Regions from separate parts of the Staphylococcus sp. CoH_129_LAB_1 genome, predicted to be linked through region 1. Evidence: riboswitches for the same ligand, from Rfam matches in the RefSeq annotation. Region 1 holds a riboswitch; the other holds the start of a gene.
What was found. Region 1 has a riboswitch for FMN ahead of AC2FB1_RS01305 (ECF transporter S component). Riboswitches for the same ligand answer to the same signal wherever they lie in the genome.
Positions count from the first base shown of each region.

Region 2: linked by a shared signal. The riboswitch ahead of ribD (bifunctional diaminohydroxyphosphoribosylaminopyrimidine deaminase/5-amino-6-(5-phosphoribosylamino)uracil reductase RibD) and the one ahead of AC2FB1_RS01305 (ECF transporter S component) in region 1 are both predicted to bind FMN.

Region 1 is NZ_JBXWKZ010000002.1:95,616-108,248, reverse strand. It holds gene AC2FB1_RS01360 (SDR family NAD(P)-dependent oxidoreductase) at 1-22, shown strand, start outside; gene AC2FB1_RS01355 (aldo/keto reductase) at 126-1,034, opposite strand; gene AC2FB1_RS01350 (NUDIX domain-containing protein) at 1,117-1,659, shown strand; gene fur (ferric iron uptake transcriptional regulator) at 1,760-2,206, shown strand; gene xerD (site-specific tyrosine recombinase XerD) at 2,371-3,258, shown strand; gene AC2FB1_RS01335 (DUF309 domain-containing protein) at 3,284-3,787, opposite strand; gene AC2FB1_RS01330 (segregation and condensation protein A) at 3,886-4,617, shown strand; gene scpB (SMC-Scp complex subunit ScpB) at 4,610-5,143, shown strand; gene AC2FB1_RS01320 (pseudouridine synthase) at 5,145-5,882, shown strand; gene AC2FB1_RS01315 (response regulator) at 6,081-6,806, shown strand; gene AC2FB1_RS01310 (ATP-binding protein) at 6,790-8,556, shown strand; FMN riboswitch at 8,799-8,926, shown strand; gene AC2FB1_RS01305 (ECF transporter S component) at 8,989-9,534, shown strand; gene AC2FB1_RS01300 (ferredoxin) at 9,618-9,866, opposite strand; gene AC2FB1_RS01295 (helix-turn-helix domain-containing protein) at 9,962-10,927, shown strand; gene AC2FB1_RS01290 (RecQ family ATP-dependent DNA helicase) at 10,908-12,287, shown strand; gene AC2FB1_RS01285 (LysM peptidoglycan-binding domain-containing protein) at 12,435-12,633, shown strand, end outside.
Region 2 is NZ_JBXWKZ010000051.1:411-5,680, reverse strand. It holds gene AC2FB1_RS10890 (FAD/NAD(P)-binding protein) at 322-1,809, shown strand; FMN riboswitch at 1,960-2,095, shown strand; gene ribD (bifunctional diaminohydroxyphosphoribosylaminopyrimidine deaminase/5-amino-6-(5-phosphoribosylamino)uracil reductase RibD) at 2,219-3,262, shown strand; gene ribE (riboflavin synthase) at 3,269-3,901, shown strand; gene ribB (3,4-dihydroxy-2-butanone-4-phosphate synthase) at 3,913-5,097, shown strand; gene ribH (6,7-dimethyl-8-ribityllumazine synthase) at 5,110-5,270, shown strand, end outside.

The DNA of each region.
Region 1 (12,633 bases):
ATTGTTTAAAAACAAAGTATAATTAACACTTAAAAAATAAAGTGATGAAGCAATCATTATTCATACTTCATCACTTTTACTTTATATATAAACTTTTCTTTGTAAGACCTCTTAAACATGATTCATTACTCAAGATGCTGAGTATATTCTAAATCTTTTACACGATGACGTGCAGATTTAATTTGATCTAAACTTACTGTTTTATTAAAATTAGCAATATTGTCTCTTAATTGTGAGATTGAACTTGCACCAACAATAATAGATCCTAATGCATCATGAGATTTTAAATATTCAAATGATAAAGCGCTTAAATTACTTTCAATTTCTTTAACAGAAGCAATTGTTTCTCCTAATTCATGATAATTATAATCAAAAATACCCTCAGAGAATTTTTGATCGATGACATTAACACTATTTGAAGTAAGTAATCCTTTAAAAACGGGACCACGTGCTAAAACTTTCACGCCATGAGAGTGTATGTTGTTTAAAAGACGTTCTGGGCGATTATCAATGAGATTAAATTGAGACATAATAGTTTCTATTTGACTATGTTTTAAATAATAATCAATGACGTTAGGTCTTATTGAAGAGATTCCATAAGCTTTAATAATACCTTCTTTTTTTAGTTCATCAAATGCACTAATTGTTTCATCTAGCGGATCATCAATTGTTCCACCATGAAGTTGATAAAGATCTAACTGTTCTATATCTAAACGTTTTAAAGAACCTTTAACACTTTCTTTAATATATTTTTTTGATGGGTCCCAAGTAGTACTACCATCATTCATCGGTCTATTTCCTACTTTTGTTCCTATAACTATGTCATCTCTATTTTGATATTTTTTTAAAGCCTTTCCGACAATTTCTTCATTGACGCCTCGATTATAAATATCTGCTGTATCAAAATAAGTAATACCATTTTCAATTGCACACTCAATGATTTCTTGCGCGTGATGATATTCTGTGCCTAAACTCATACATCCTAAACCTAGCTCTGAAATTTCAATGCCACTTTTTAATATATTTTTTTGCATGAACATTCTCCTTCCGATACACTTTAAGTAACGCATTTATCTTATCAATTTATTAACTCAATTAAAAGGGACGTGAATGTAATTGGACTTTAATGAAAAAACATTTGATAGAACAGTCATTTATAATGGTAAAATTATCGATCTAGAAATACACGATGTTGAGCTACCAGATGGAAATACCTCAAAAAGAGAAATTATTAAGCATAATGGTGCTGTTGCAATTTGTGCTATTACTCCAGAAAAAGAAATATTATTGGTTAAACAATATCGTAAACCAGTTGAAAAAAACTTGTTAGAAATTCCAGCAGGTAAATTAGAAAAAGATGAAGAAAGAGAAGAAGCCGCTAAACGTGAATTAGAGGAAGAAACTGGTTACATAGCTCATAATCTGACGTTCATCACACATATGTATGGTTCTCCAGGATTTTCAAATGAGAAACTAACTATTTACTTTACTGATGATTTAAGTGAAGGAGAATTAAATCTAGACGATGACGAATTTGTAGAATTACATAAAATACACTTGGACGATATCCATGCACTTTTAGAAAACAATGAAATTGAAGATGCAAAAACGATCATTGCTTTACAGTATGTATTATCAAATTATAATCATTCTAAATAAGACGTGATAATAACTTGATTTTTACTAAAATTATTGGTAATTTATTAATTGAAATAATTTAGTTTAAAATGATTATAATTAATAGAGGAGTGATGCTCCCGTGGAAGAACGTCTAAATAGAGTGAAACAACAATTGCAGCAATCTTCTTATAAATTAACACCTCAACGCGAAGCAACAGTTCGTGTGTTAATTGAAAATGAAAAAGATCATCTAAGCGCTGAAGATGTGTATTTAAAAGTAAAAGATAAGGCGCCTGAAATTGGTTTGGCTACTGTATACCGAACTCTAGAACTACTTGCTGAATTAAAAGTAGTAGATAAAATTAATTTTGGTGATGGTGTAGCACGTTTTGATTTAAGGAAAGAAGGCGCGAAACATTTTCATCATCACTTAGTTTGTATGGAATGTGGTAAGGTAGATGAAATTCATGAAGATTTACTGCCAAAAGTAGAAGAACGTGTTGAATCAGAATATCAATTTAAAATTTTGGATCATCGTTTAACATTTCATGGTATTTGTTCAGAATGCCAAGCTAAAGGGAAATAATAATTTAAAACTACTTTAGTGTTATATCAAATTTAAATGCAAATGCTTCTAAATACTTTTCAAGATAAAAAGCAACTCGTAATAATTAGTCGATTAAAGGTGTGAAATTAAGAATTAATATTGAATTCTATTTCATACCTTTTTTATATAAACAGAGGTGTAATATGAATACGATTATTGAAGAATTCTTAAAATTTATACAAATTGAAAAAGGGTTAAGTGAAAATACTATCGGTGCATATCGACGTGATTTAGCTAAATATGAGGAATATATGAAAGAACATAAAATTGCTCATATCGATTTTATTGATCGCCAAGTTATACAAGAATGTTTGGGATATTTAATTGATCAAGGTGCTTCAGCTAAATCAATGGCTCGCTTTATCTCTACAATTCGCAATTTTCATCAATTTGCACTTAGAGAAAAATATGCTTCTAAAGATCCAACTGTTTTAATTGAGACCCCAAAATATGAGAAAAAGTTACCCGATGTTTTAGAGGTTAAGGAAGTACTTCAACTTTTAGAAACACCTGATTTAAATAAAAAAAATGGGTATCGTGATCGTACAATATTAGAATTATTATACGCGACTGGCATGCGTGTTTCTGAACTGATACAAATTAATGTTGAAGATATAAATCTTATCATGGGATTTGTTAAAGTATTTGGTAAAGGAAATAAAGAGCGAATTATACCATTAGGTGATACTGTTATTGAATTTCTAGATACGTATTTAGAAAAGATACGTCCTCAACTTTTAAAAAAGACGATTACGAATGTATTGTTTTTAAATATGCACGGTAGACCCTTAACAAGACAAGGAATATGGAAGATGATTAAACAATATGGTTCTAAAGCCAACATTAACAAAACTTTGACGCCTCATACATTGAGACATTCATTTGCTACACATCTCTTAGAAAATGGAGCAGATCTAAGAGCGGTTCAAGAAATGCTTGGTCATTCTGATATTTCAACAACACAACTTTATACACATGTGTCTAAATCTCAAATAAGACAAATGTATAATCAATTTCATCCTAGAGCTTAAAATAAAAGAAAGAAAAGTGGAAGATTCAACTTTTCTTTCTTTTATTTTTAAGTGCTTCTTTTCTAGCTGCGATTACATCACTTCTATCTCTTAGACGATGGTGATGAACTATTATATCATCAGTATTAATTTGACTATTATATTCATAATTAGGATATAAATTAATGATTTCCTGTTCTACGCAAGACTTAATTGGTAACTTTAGCGGTTGGAATTCCTGATTGAGTTTCACTTTTTCTATTTGTTTTTGAATCAATAAGGTAAATTCATTAACCTTTAAACCTAGAGTCTCTTTATCTTTTGCATGATTAAATGTATATAACGCTTTTTTAAAACTTTTTAATGCACCTAACTTATTATGTCGTCTATAATGATACATTGCAGTTGAAAACAGTATTAAACTAACTATGGCATCTTTTTTAGAAAAATTAGGTTTGGATTTCCATGATTCTTCTAAAATATCATGACATAAAAAATAATGTTGATGTGTATGAAATTGATAATAAAAGTGACTTAACGCTTTATTCATGAATACTCATCCTTAATTTAATTCTAATATATATTCATGCTATAATATTTAAGTGAATTATGCACAATTTAAATTTTATAATACAAGGAAGTTAATTTATGTACGAAGTTAAATTAGATGCTTTTAATGGCCCATTAGATTTACTTCTTCATTTAATACATAAATATGAAATAGATATTTATGATATACCAATGAAAGCTTTAACTGAGCAATATATGCAATATGTTCACGCAATGAAAGAAGTTGAAATTAATATTGCAAGTGAATATTTAGTGATGGCTTCAGAGTTATTAATGATAAAAAGTAGATTATTATTGCCACAACAAGAAATCGAAAACGAGTTAGAAGAGGATCCTCGTGAGGAACTTGTAGGTCGTTTAATTGAATATCAAAATTATAAAGAATATTCTTTACTATTAACAGAATTAAAGAAAGAACGAGAATTATATTATACTAAACTACCAACTGATTTATCTCATTTAGAAAAAGAAACGCATTGGGACAAAAACCAAACTATTGATTTGACTCAACTGATTGTTGCATATCAAAGAGTAAAAAATAGAGTAGCATTAAATACGCCTAAAGTTGTTGAAATTTCAAAAGATACTTTTACGATTCAACAAGCGACTGAAGTAGTCACTAAACATTTAGAGAAACAAACAGCGTTCAGCTTTTTTAGTCTATTTAACTTTGATGAATCTGTGAGTAAAATCGTTACACATTTTTTAGCAATACTAGAAATGTCTAAAGTAGGTCTTATTAATATAGAACAGTCAAATAATTTTGAAGACATTAATATCATTAGAGGAGTGAACTATTCTATTGGATAACATTGGAATTATAGAGTCTTTATTATTTACTGTAGGCGACGAAGGACTCGAAGCGCGTCAGCTTGCAGATATTTTAAAGATAGATTTAGATGAACTTGATCAATTAATTTCGACATATCATTCAAAAGGTCTTGAAATACAAAGATATGGTTCCATTTATATGTTAACCTCTAAAAAAGAGAGTGCACCTTTTATCGAAGCACTTGTGGATCAAAAAGCGCACATGAAATTATCTCAAGCAGCTATGGAGACGCTGTCGATTATTGCTTATAATCAACCATTAACTAGAAGTGATATCGAAGTAACAAGAGGAATTAATTCTGATGGCGCAGTAAGAACATTAATTGCTAGAGGACTTATTGAAGCAAAAGACACAGAGAAATCTCGTAGTCATTTACTCATTACTACTAATTTATTTTTAAATGTGTTTGGGATTAAATCATTAGAAGAATTACCATCTACTGAAGAGGATAATGAAGAAATTGAAAATTTCTTTAGTACACTTACAGATCAAAAGGAGAAATAGAATGAATAAAAATTTAGAAAGACTTCAAAAACGAATTGCTAACAGTGGATATACATCTCGAAGAAAAGCAGAAACTTTAATAACAGAAGGTAAAGTGAAAGTGAATGGTCAAGTAATTACTGAACTCGGTACGAAGGTGAAATCTTCAGATACTGTTGAAGTCGAAGGAATTAAAATTGAGCAAGAAGATAAAATTTATATTTTGTTCTATAAACCAACTCAAGTCATTACTAGCGTTTCAGATGATAGAGGTAGAACTGTTGTAACAGATTATTTTAAAGATTTAGAAGCAAGAATCTATCCAGTTGGACGATTAGACTATGATACTTCAGGATTATTATTACTTACAAACGATGGTGAATTTACTAATCTTATGACTCATCCTAGATATCATATTCAAAAAAAATATGTTGCTAAGTTAAAAGGCTATTTAATGAGAGATGAAGTTAAAGCATTAGAACAAGGTATTGAATTAGAGGACGGTTTTACACAACCTGCTCAAGTTAAAATTAAAAATCAAAATAAAGAAAAAAATACTACTCTTGTTGAAATAACTATTAGTGAAGGTAGAAATAGACAGGTCAGACGTATGTTTGAACATTTTAATCATACTGTTGATAAATTAACACGAATTGAGTTTGGAAATCTTAATTTAAAAGGTTTAAATGCAGGAGAAGGTAGAGTATTAACTCCTCATGAGGTGAAAACATTAAGACATATGGCTGAAAATGGTAATTAATTCGAGGTAACTTAAACATCGCTAAATTGTTTTCTCAATTATAATGTGAATTCTTTTATTAATTTATTCATTGTAATATTGAATCATAAATTTTATGACAGAAAAGTAAATTTGTTAAGTAAATTTAATAGAAAGCTTTAATACAGTGAATATGCTATAATCAATAAGGTATAGAGCATGTGTAGGAGGTATATTGTAATGACGAATGAAATATTAATTGTAGACGATGAAGATAGAATCAGAAGATTACTAAAACTTTACTTAGAAAGAGAATCGTTTACTATCCATGAAGCAAGTGATGGTAAGAAAGCATATGAACTTGCTATGGAAAATGACTATGCGTGCATTCTTTTAGATTTAATGTTGCCTGAAATGGACGGTATTGAAATGTCATCCAAATTACGTGAACATAAAGATACACCTATCATTATGCTTACAGCTAAAGGTGAAGAGACAAATCGTGTAGAAGGATTCGAATCAGGTGCAGATGATTATATAGTGAAGCCTTTTTCTCCTCGAGAAGTAGTATTAAGAGTAAAAGCATTACTACGTAGAACCCAAACATCTAAACCAGAGCAACGTGAGCCACATGCAAGAGATGTTATTGAGTTTAATCATCTTACTATTGATAATGATGCACATCGTGTATTAGCGGATCAGCAACAAGTGAATTTAACTCCAAAAGAATATGAGTTATTAATATACTTAGCGAAAACACCTAATAAAGTATTCGATCGCGAACAATTATTAAAAGAAGTTTGGCATTATGAATTTTATGGTGATCTAAGAACTGTAGACACACATGTTAAACGTTTAAGAGAAAAATTAAATCGAGTTTCTGAAGAAGCTGCGCATATGATTCAAACCGTTTGGGGTGTCGGTTACAAATTTGAGGTCAATATAAATGATGAATCGACTAAATAGTGTTGTTATAAAACTGTGGTTAACTATAATATTTATAGTAACGACAGTTTTAATTTTATTAAGTGCAGCATTAATTACATTTATTCAATACTATTACACCCAACAAACAGAAAACGCTATAAGAGAAGATGCTTCACGAATAAGTCATCTTGTTGAAAAAGCTGATAATAAGTCACTTGCTATACAACATAGTCAGGAATTGATTGATGGTACAGGTGGCGTTATTATAATGTCTAATAAAAGTATGTCAGCAGAAAAAACATATAATCCACTTAAAAAAAGAATGTTAAAAGAAATTCAAAACAATGACAACTTCAATAAAGTATTTAATACAGGAAAGTCCGCTACACAAAATGTCACAATAAGTGAAAAAGGATCGTCTCATTCTTATATTCTTTTAGGATATCCAATGCAATCTCAAGATCGTAAGCATGCCAAATTTAGTGGAGTATTTATATATCAAGATTTAAAAACAATAGAAGATACTAATAATGCTATTACAATTATTATTTTAATTACTGCAATTGTATTTTTAATTGTTTCAACAATTTTCGCATTCTTTTTATCTAACCGTATTACTAAGCCACTTAGACAACTCAGTACACAAGCAATTAATGTATCAAATGGAGATTATTCTCAAAAAGCGACAGTAAATACTAAAGATGAAATTGGTGAACTTTCGTATACTTTTAACAATATGAGTTATAAAATTCAAGAACACATTGAAGCTTTATCTACTCAAAAAAATATTCGTGATCGTTTATTTAATTCTATGGTCGAAGGCGTAGTAGGTTTAAATGATAAAAGTGAAATAATTTTATCTAATAAAATGGCAGACCAAATACTACCGACAATCGATACATCTATTTATTCAGAAATTAAAAGTCAAATAAATGATACATTTTGTTCAAAAGGCACAGAATTTAATGAGTATACAATTAACTCTAAATATTACGTATTTATAATGAGCTATATTGATCGTATTCAACAAGATGGTCGTAGTGGTATTGTAATTATCATAAGAGATATGACAAATGAACATAACCTTGATCAAATGAAGAAAGACTTTATCGCTAATGTCTCCCATGAATTACGTACACCGATTTCATTATTACAAGGTTATACTGAATCGATAGTCGATGGCATTGTTACTGAACCTAATGAAATCAAAGAATCACTATCAATAGTATTAGATGAAACGAAAAGACTTAATCGTCTTGTCAACGAACTTTTAAATGTTGCAAGAATGGATGCTGAAGGGTTAACTATCAACAAAGAAGTACAACCTATAATGCCACTGTTACGTAAAATACAACTTAAATATCGACAGCAAGCTCAAGATTTAGAACTAAACATAGATTTATTACCAAATATTAATGAAGATGATTTATGGAATTATGATGCTGATAGAATTGATCAAGTGCTCACAAATTTAATTGATAATGCAACACGTTATACACACCCTGGAGATTCAATTAAGATTACTGCTGATAGAGATAGTCAATATCAAATTTTAAATATAAAAGATACAGGTAGCGGCATTTCTCCTGAACATCTTGATCATGTATTTGATCGGTTTTATAAAGTAGAAGCTTCTAGAACTAGAGGTAAACAAGGTACTGGTTTGGGATTATTTATTTGTAAAATGATTATTCAAGAACATGGTGGAATTATTTCTGTAGAGAGTACTGTGAATGAAGGTACAACCTTTATTATCAAATTACCTAGACCTACTGTAGATAATAAATAATTAATCTTTAATAAAGCTGAAATAAATATTCAAAAGACAATTTAGATTTACTCTCTTCAAAGTTTAAGAAAACTTTGGAGAGTTTTTTTATTTATACTTCTTAAAATGGAATGTCTCATTTCATTTTAAAATAAAAATAGTCGATTAAACGGATGCTAATGGTTATCATCTTTATAAATAAACAAAGATATTGCAATGAAATATTTATTCATGTAATATTAATTTTAAATGATAAATTCGTAATTCATCTTCGGGGTAGGGTGTAATTCCCAACCGGCAGTAATTTAAGCCTGCGACCCGCTTCAATAGAAGTGGCTGATTCAGTGGAAATCTGAAGCCGACAGTAAAGTCTGGAGGGGAGAAGATGGAGGTTTTGTTGTGCAAAAGTATCCTCCAATTCTTAGTAAGATGAATGGAAGGAGAAAATTGAATATGCAACAAAATAAACGTTTAATTACCATAAGTATGTTGAGTGCAATTGCATTTATATTAACATTTTTAAAATTCCCATTACCGTTTTTACCTCCATACTTAACATTAGATTTTAGTGATGTACCGACTTTATTAGCTACTTTTATTTTTGGGCCCGTATCAGGTCTTCTTGTAGCATTAATTAAAAATATATTAAATTTCTTATTTAATATTGGTGATCCTGTTGGCCCAGTGGCAAACTTTTTAGCTGGAGCTAGTTTTTTACTAATAGCCTATTATGTTAGTCATCGTAAACAAAGTTCATCTCGTCATTCCTTAATTATCGGATTAGTTGCTGGCACTATTACTATGACTATAGTTTTAAGTATTTTAAATTATTTTGTCTTACTACCTTTATATGGCATGATATTTAACCTTGGCGACGTATTTAATAATTTAAAAGTAATCGTTTTATCTGGTATTATTCCTTTTAATATTATTAAAGGATGTGTAATTTCCATTATCTTTATTTTGCTATATCGACGTTTAAAAAAAGTATTGAAATAAAATTAAAACCTCCGCTACCTTCTTAATAGGATTTGTCGGAGGTTTTATATTATAATTGTGTTAATACAATTTTATTTACGAGTTTATTCAAACTTTAAGGCATCCCCGTCAAAAGGTTCTTCTTCAATTTTAATTGAATCAGTTGGACAACCTTCAAGAGCATCTTCCATATCTTCATATAATTCTTCTGGTACTTCTGCAGTACCTTGATTATCGTCAAGGATTACGAAAGCAATACCTTCGTCATCATAATCGTAAATATCTGGTGCAGCAGCGCCACAAGCACCACAAGCAATGCATGTATCCATATCAACGATTGTGTACTTTGCCATTTTATTCGCCTCCTTTGATAAAAATGCTACACTAGTTATAATAAATAAATTTATTATATTCTAGATAAAAAGTTCTATAAAAGAGGAGTTCACTCATGCAAGAAATGATTAGTTATGTTAAACATCACTCATTCAATTATAAAACTAATAAAAGTATATATAATATTTTAAGTGGAAAAAAGTCACATCAAACGTTTTTTGATGCGAGCTCTCAACAACTTTTATCATTATATCATAGTTTACCTAAATTAAAATATCAGACATTTGAACGACTTTTGAATAAAAATGATATAGAAAAATTAAATATTAAGATTCATCCTCGTTTTACTTATGACAGTTTAAACAATACTTTTAAATGTATTCAATTATTAATTCAGACAATTTCTCAATATCTTCATCACCAACTTAACTTTGTACCAATAAATCAACAAGTTTTTATTCAAAATAGAGTGAAAAAAATTTATAGTCATATTCTTGAAAATGATTTAGTAAAGGATTTTGAAAAAGAAGTGACTGATTTATTTCAAGCAATCAGTTTAAATAATGATAGTAAGTGTTACCTTCATTATTATCTACAAGGTTATGATGAACCTATGTATACAAGACAACAGGTGAGTTTGATAGAGAATATTTCCATTGCAAAATTATATACTTTAGAACTTAATAATTTAGTCACATTGGGAAGTGAAATTGAAGATAAACAACGTTATCCTATATTATCTAAATGTATTATTCTTTCATCATTATTAAATAAAACATCTATTACACAACAATATCTTCATCAAGGTCTAAGTTTGAATGAAATCGCAATTGCACAAAATGTTAAACTCAATACAATAGAAGATCATATATTAGAATTATTTATTAAAGGTTATGAAAAAAATTACGAAAATTATGTAGATAAAAAAGATATGTTTCAATTTACTAACTACTATGTAGAACATAAAGGAGAAAGATTAAAAGTATATAAAAAAGAATTTGATAATTTGTCATACTTTGAAATTAAACTAATGATTGTTGGAATAGAAAGAGGTGAAATAAATGTTAGAAGACAATCTTAAACAATGGTTTGGATATGAAACTTTCCATCCAGGTCAGAAAGAAGTTATAGAGAGTGTGTTACAAGGCGAGCATACACTCGGGGTTTTGCCAACAGGTAGTGGAAAAAGCCTATGCTATCAATTTCCAACCTATATTCAAAAAAAACCTACTCTCATTATTTCACCATTAATTTCTTTAATGGATGACCAAGTGATGCAACTTAAATCACAGGGTGAACGTAAAGTCATATGTATTCATTCAGGTATGGATGAACAAGAAAGAAAAGAAAATATCAATTTATTAAACCAAAGTCGTTTTATATTTTTAAGTCCCGAATTTATTCTTCAATCTCACCATTTCAATTTAATTAAAAATATACCATTTGGTTTAGTTGTTTTAGATGAAGCACATTGTTTATCAGAGTGGGGTTATGATTTTAGGCCACATTATGCACTTATTGGTCAAATCACGCATCATTTTAAATCTGCGACTATCTTAGCATTAACCGCTACTGCACCTCCACATTTAACAAGTGATTTAGAACATATTTTAAAAGTTAAATTAAACACTATACAAACTACTATGAATCGTGAAAACATTTCATTATCACATTTTAATTTTAATAATGACGACGAAAAAATAAAATGGTTATTGGAATTCATTGAATCTTCAGGCCCTACAATTATTTATGTGTCATCTAAGAAGATATGCTTACAACTCGCAAAACTCATTTATCAGCATGGATATTTAACTGGTATTTATCACGGAGATTTATCTTATCAAGAACGTCAAACTGTTCAAAATCAATTTATTAATAACTTTATTCCAGTTATTGTAGCTACTAGTGCTTTTGGAATGGGCGTTAATAAAAAAGACATTCGTACAGTAATTCATTTTCATTTATCATCTAGTCCTTCAAATTATTTACAAGAAATTGGAAGAGCTGGAAGAGATGGAGAAAAAAGCCAAGCGATTAGTCTATATCAACCAGACGATGCTTACATTCTAGAGACATTGTTATTTAGTGATGCTATCATAACAGAAGATGTAGAAGCTTTTGAGTTAGGTGTATTCCTTCCACCCAACAAAGAAGAAATTTTGACAATATTACATCAAAATTATTCATTTAAGGATTTGAAACATATTTTTAACACATCATTTGTACGTAAACAAGCTGGTTTTCAAAGAATAATAGGTTATACTCATATAGATCAATGTAGAAGAAAATTTTTACTTGAGTTTTTTGGAGAATATCCTAAACAACCTAATGAATGTTGTGACAATGATTCAGATTTAAGTAAAATTGAGTGTTACAACAGAAAAAAAGTTAAACGACCATTTAATTTCAATGAAAAAATCAAAAATTTATTTAGAGTTTAGTGACTATACTTTACTAAAATATTTTATACAGGATATAATTAAATTATAAAATGATTTATAAGAAATTTAAAAAACGATACATATTTATGCATTACTTGGGTATAAATAATGTAACGATTAAAATAAGAAAAAGAGAGGATGTTGACTGTGTCTAGAGATAATTTTAAGGATGATTTTGAAAAAAACCGACAATCGATAGATTCAGACGATCAATTCGATCGTTTAAATAATGAAACCAATGATGAAATAGACAATCTTAACAATGAAACTGATCAACAGTTTCCACCAAGAAATGCACAAAGACGACAAAGAAGAAGAAACCAATCTTCTAGTCGTAACAAGAAAT
Region 2 (5,270 bases), on a different contig from region 1:
ATTCAACGAAAGTGTTTTTATATCATTCCCACTCATTGGGGTCAGTCCAATCTGTTTAATTAGATGATGTTGGTTTTTTATTTATTCTGCTTTGTTTTTTCTTGAAAACCAAGTAAATCCAATAATAAAAACAATTAATGTTTTTAATAAAAATTTCATTGTTCAGTCACCTCAATATTTAAATTCTATCATAGTTACATAATATTTATGTATTGAATGGATAATGAACTTATTAGTAAAACGTTTTGAAGACGAGAATCGTATTGATATAATATGTTAATATTCAAGTTAATACAAATATAAAAAAGGATGATATTAAATATGCGAGTAGCAATTATAGGCATGGGTACAGCAGGTGTGAGTGTACTTAGACAACTCGTTAAACACAAAGACTTTAAACAATTAAAAGTCGATGTCTACGATAACGAATTTAATATGGGGCAGGGCGTTCCTTTTCAAAATGATAGTAGTCAATTATTAATTAACTTACCTACTAAAAATATGAGTTTAAATTTAGATGATGATGAAGAATTTTGGAAATGGTATCAAACACAATCTGATTTTAAGGTTAAAGATCCAAAGTATTTACCCAGATTTGTTTTTGGCCATTATATGAAATCTTACTTATCACATTATGAAAAATTATATGACAATCTCACAGTCATTAAACAACCAGTTCAAGAAGTCTTTATTAATTCAAATATAGATGAAACCACTCTGAAATATTATGTCTGTACTAATAAAGATATGAATAATTGTCGAGTATACGATTACATATTCTTAACTATAGGTACTTTGTCATATCATGACCCTTATAATTTAAAAGGCATAAAAGGTTATATTCAGACTCCTTACCCTACATACAATACATTAGATGATGTACAAGAATCTGATGATATAGCTATTATTGGTACGGGATTAGCCAGTTTAGATGTAGTACGTTATGTAGCTTTTCATCATCCTAAACTACCAATTACGATGACCAGTCGTTCTGCTCAATTCCCTAGTGTAAGAGGTAATATGAAAAAAATAGAATTTAAGTATTTAACTAAATCTAAATTTAACGATATTAAAGATAAACATTTTGGGAATGTACCATTAGAGAAAGCATTTAATCTTTTTAAAAAAGAATGTGATTTAAATCGTATTGACTTACAAAAATTGGTTCACCGTCGAACAGGAGATACTATTAAAGATTTAAATTATGATTTAGAACATCGAGATGAGATAGGTACTTTCCAAACATTAATAGAGAATGTCAAAGAAAACTTAAATTGGATTTGGAATAGCTTTAGTCGTCAAGATCAAGTCGAATTTGATAAACGTTTCACTAAGATCATCCAACTTAACTCAAATCCTATGCCCCCACGAACTGCGAAACTTATTATACAATTAATAGAAGATGGTTCATTAGTGGTTAGAAAAGATTTAGAAGATGTGAAATATAAAGATGGCATATTTAATTTAAAATTTAAAAATGACGAACAATGGTATCCACATCATATTATTATTAATGCAACAGGTTCCAAAACACATTTGGAAGATTTAGACGAAGATGACCAATTTATTTTAAATCTTCAAAATCGACAAATTATTCAATCCCATCCGATGGGTGGAATTCAAATTATACCCGAAACGAACCAGGTGATTAGTCCTAGGTATGGTACTTTAAATAATGTGATTGCTATTGGACAAATCACTAATGGAGTAAACAAATTACGTAATGGAGTAAAAATGATTGTCAATCAAGCAGTGAGCGCGGTTGATTACTTATATAAAATTCAAAATGAATTTGATCATACGTCATAATGATTTACACAATAATGAATAAATATCACTTTAAGAATTAAATTTAAAAATTTAATTGAAATTCTTTATTTGTAATTTTCTAAAAATAAATGTAATATGATAGATGTAGTATTAAACTACGATGACTCAAATTTAATCATAATTTCATACGTATTCTTTCGGGGCAGGGTGTAATTCCCAACCGGCAGTGATAAAGCCTGCGACCCACTTAATTAAAGTTTATTAAGTGGCTGATCTAGTGAGACTCTAGAGCCGACAGTAAAAGTCTGGATGGGAGAAAGAATCAACACATCATTAATGAATGGTGTATAAGCATGCACAATTTAAAAATTGTAGTACGCTTATTTAAGTATATATACATGCCCTATGCCTGTGAAACAGGTATAGGGTTTTTTTTAGAGGTGATAATTTGAGTGAATTTATGAAATACGCAATTCAATTAGCACAAATGGTAGAAGGACAAACCGGAATTAATCCTCCTGTTGGCTCAGTTGTTGTAAAAGATGGGCGTATTGTGGGTCTTGGTGCACATTTAAAGCAAGGAGAGAAACATGCAGAAGTTCAGGCTTTAGACATGGCACAAGACAAAGCAAAGGGCGGCACAATTTATATTTCTCTTGAACCCTGTACACATTATGGGTCAACACCACCTTGTGTGAATAAAATTATTGAACATGGACTTAGTAAAGTGATTTACGCTGTAAAAGATACGACGTTGCCTTCTGAGGGAGATGTCATTCTTGCAAAGGCAGGTATTGAAGTTGAATATCAATATTCAGAAGAAGCTTTTGCTTTGTATGAAGAATTTTTTAAAGCTAAACAACGTCAAATACCTGAAATTACAGTTAAAATATCGACTTCATTAGATGGTAAACAAGCGACTGATAGTGGACAAAGCCAGTGGATTACGAATAAAGCAGTTAAACAAGATGTGTATCATTTAAGACATACTCATGATGCAGTATTGACTGGTAATAAAACAATTGAAGCGGACAATCCACAATATACAACACGTATTCAAGATGGTAAACATCCAATAAGAATTATATTATCTAAGCGAGGTCAAATTGATTTTTCAAAACAGATATTTCACGATCAGGATAGTGAAATTTGGATTTACACTGAAAATCACGAACTAAAAAGTCCAAGGCATCATATAAAAATAATATATTTAGAAGAATGTAATTTAAAATCTATTTTAACTGATATGTATCAAAGAGGTGTTGGCAAATTATTAGTAGAAGCTGGACCTCATATAACTTCAGAATTTCTCCAATCTAATTATTTAGACAATCTTATTATTTATTATGCCCCGAAAATAATAGGCGGTATTGGAAAAAATCAATTTTATCAAACTGATAATGTTATTGATTTAGATGATGCGCCACAATTTGAAGTGATTTCTACCGAGTCTATTCAACAAAATATTAAAATGACATTGCGAAAGAAGTGATGATAAATGTTTACAGGTATCGTTGAAGAAATAGGTACTGTAAAGAACATTCGCACACAACAATCTGTAAGGACATTAGATATTTCATGTCAAAAAATTACAGAAGATATGCATATTGGTGATTCTATAAGTGTAAATGGTGCATGTTTAACAGTTATTGATTTTAAACAAAACCAATTTTCTGTCCAAGTGATTAAAGGAACTGAAAATAAAACATATTTAGCTAATATTAATGAAAATGATGAAGTCAATCTTGAGCGAGCTATGTCTGGAAGTGGACGTTTCGGAGGACATTTCGTATTAGGTCATGTAGATGCAAAAGGAACAATTATAAATATAAATGAAACGCCGAATTCACGTATTGTATCTATTAAAGCGTCTGACTCGGTAATCAAACAAATGGTTAAGCAAGGTTCTATCACTGTGGATGGTGTAAGTTTAACAATTTTTGATTTGCATCAACATAGTTTTGATATCCATCTTATTCCCGAAACAAGACGTTCAACGATTCTTTCTAATAAAAAGATGGGCGATGAGGTTCATCTTGAAACAGATGTATTGTTTAAATATGTTGAAAGTATTGTCGGTAAAAATAAATCTGATTTATCAGTTGATAAATTAAAAGCATATGGATTTTAGGAGGGGCTTAAATGAAATTCGATAGCATTGAAGAAGCTTTAGAAGCTTTAAGAAATGGCGATAGCATAATTGTAGTAGATGACGAAAATCGCGAAAATGAAGGTGACTTAATAGCAATCACTCAATGGATGAAAGATGATACCATTAACTATATGGCCAAAGAAGCGCGTGGATTAATTTGTGCTCCTATAAGTTCACAGATTGCTGAACATCTAAATCTTAAACATATGGTTGAAGGTAATACAGATGAATATGGTACAAATTTTACTGTAAGTATCGATCATATTTCTACTACTACAGGAATTAGCGCATTTGATCGTACTGCCACAGCTAAAGCGTTAATTAATCCTGGTTCTAAACCGGAAAGTTTCCATAGACCAGGACATTTATTTCCTTTAGTAGCTAAAGATAAAGGTGTATTAGTTAGACCAGGACATACAGAAGCTGCTGTAGATTTAGCTAAATTAACTGGTGCTGCACCTGCTGGGGTTATTTGTGAGATTATGAATGACGATGGTACAATGGCAAAAGGTAATGAATTACAGCAATTTAAAGAACGCCATCAATTAAAAATGATTACAATTGAAAGTTTAATTGATTATCGTCGTAAACAAGAAAATGAAGATATTGAACTTAAAGCAACTGTAAAAATGCCAACTGATATTGGCGATTTTAAAATGTATGGTTTTCAATCTCAATATACGCATGAAGATATTGTTGTACTTGGTAAAGGAGAACCACGGGCAACTGAAAATGTAAGACTACATTCAGCTTGTTTAACAGGTGATATCTTCCATAGCCAACGATGTGATTGTGGTGCTCAATTAGAAACAGCAATGAGATATATAAATGAGCATGGTGGACTAATAATATATTTACCGCAAGAGGGTAGAGGTATTGGTTTAATTAATAAACTAAAAGCTTACGAGTTAATTGAGCAAGGACATGATACTGTCACTGCAAACTTAGCATTAGGTTTCGATGAAGACTTAAGAGATTATCACATAGCTGCTCAAATTCTTAAATATTTTAATGTTCAACAAGTTAATTTACTAAGTAACAATCCTAAGAAATTTGAAAGCTTAGAAGATTATGGTATAAAAGTTGCAGATCGTACGGAAATTATTGTGCCAGAAACGGAATATAATCATCATTATATGGAAACAAAAAAATTAAAAATGGGACATCTTATTTAGGAGGAATTTAGAATGAATTTTGAAGGAAGATTAGTCGGTACAGATTTAAAAGTTGCAATAGTAGTGAGCAGATTTAATGATTTTATTACTAATCGTTTATTAGATGGAGCTAAAGATACATTAGTAAGACATGGGGTAGAAGAGGGCAACATTGATGTTGCATATGTACCAGG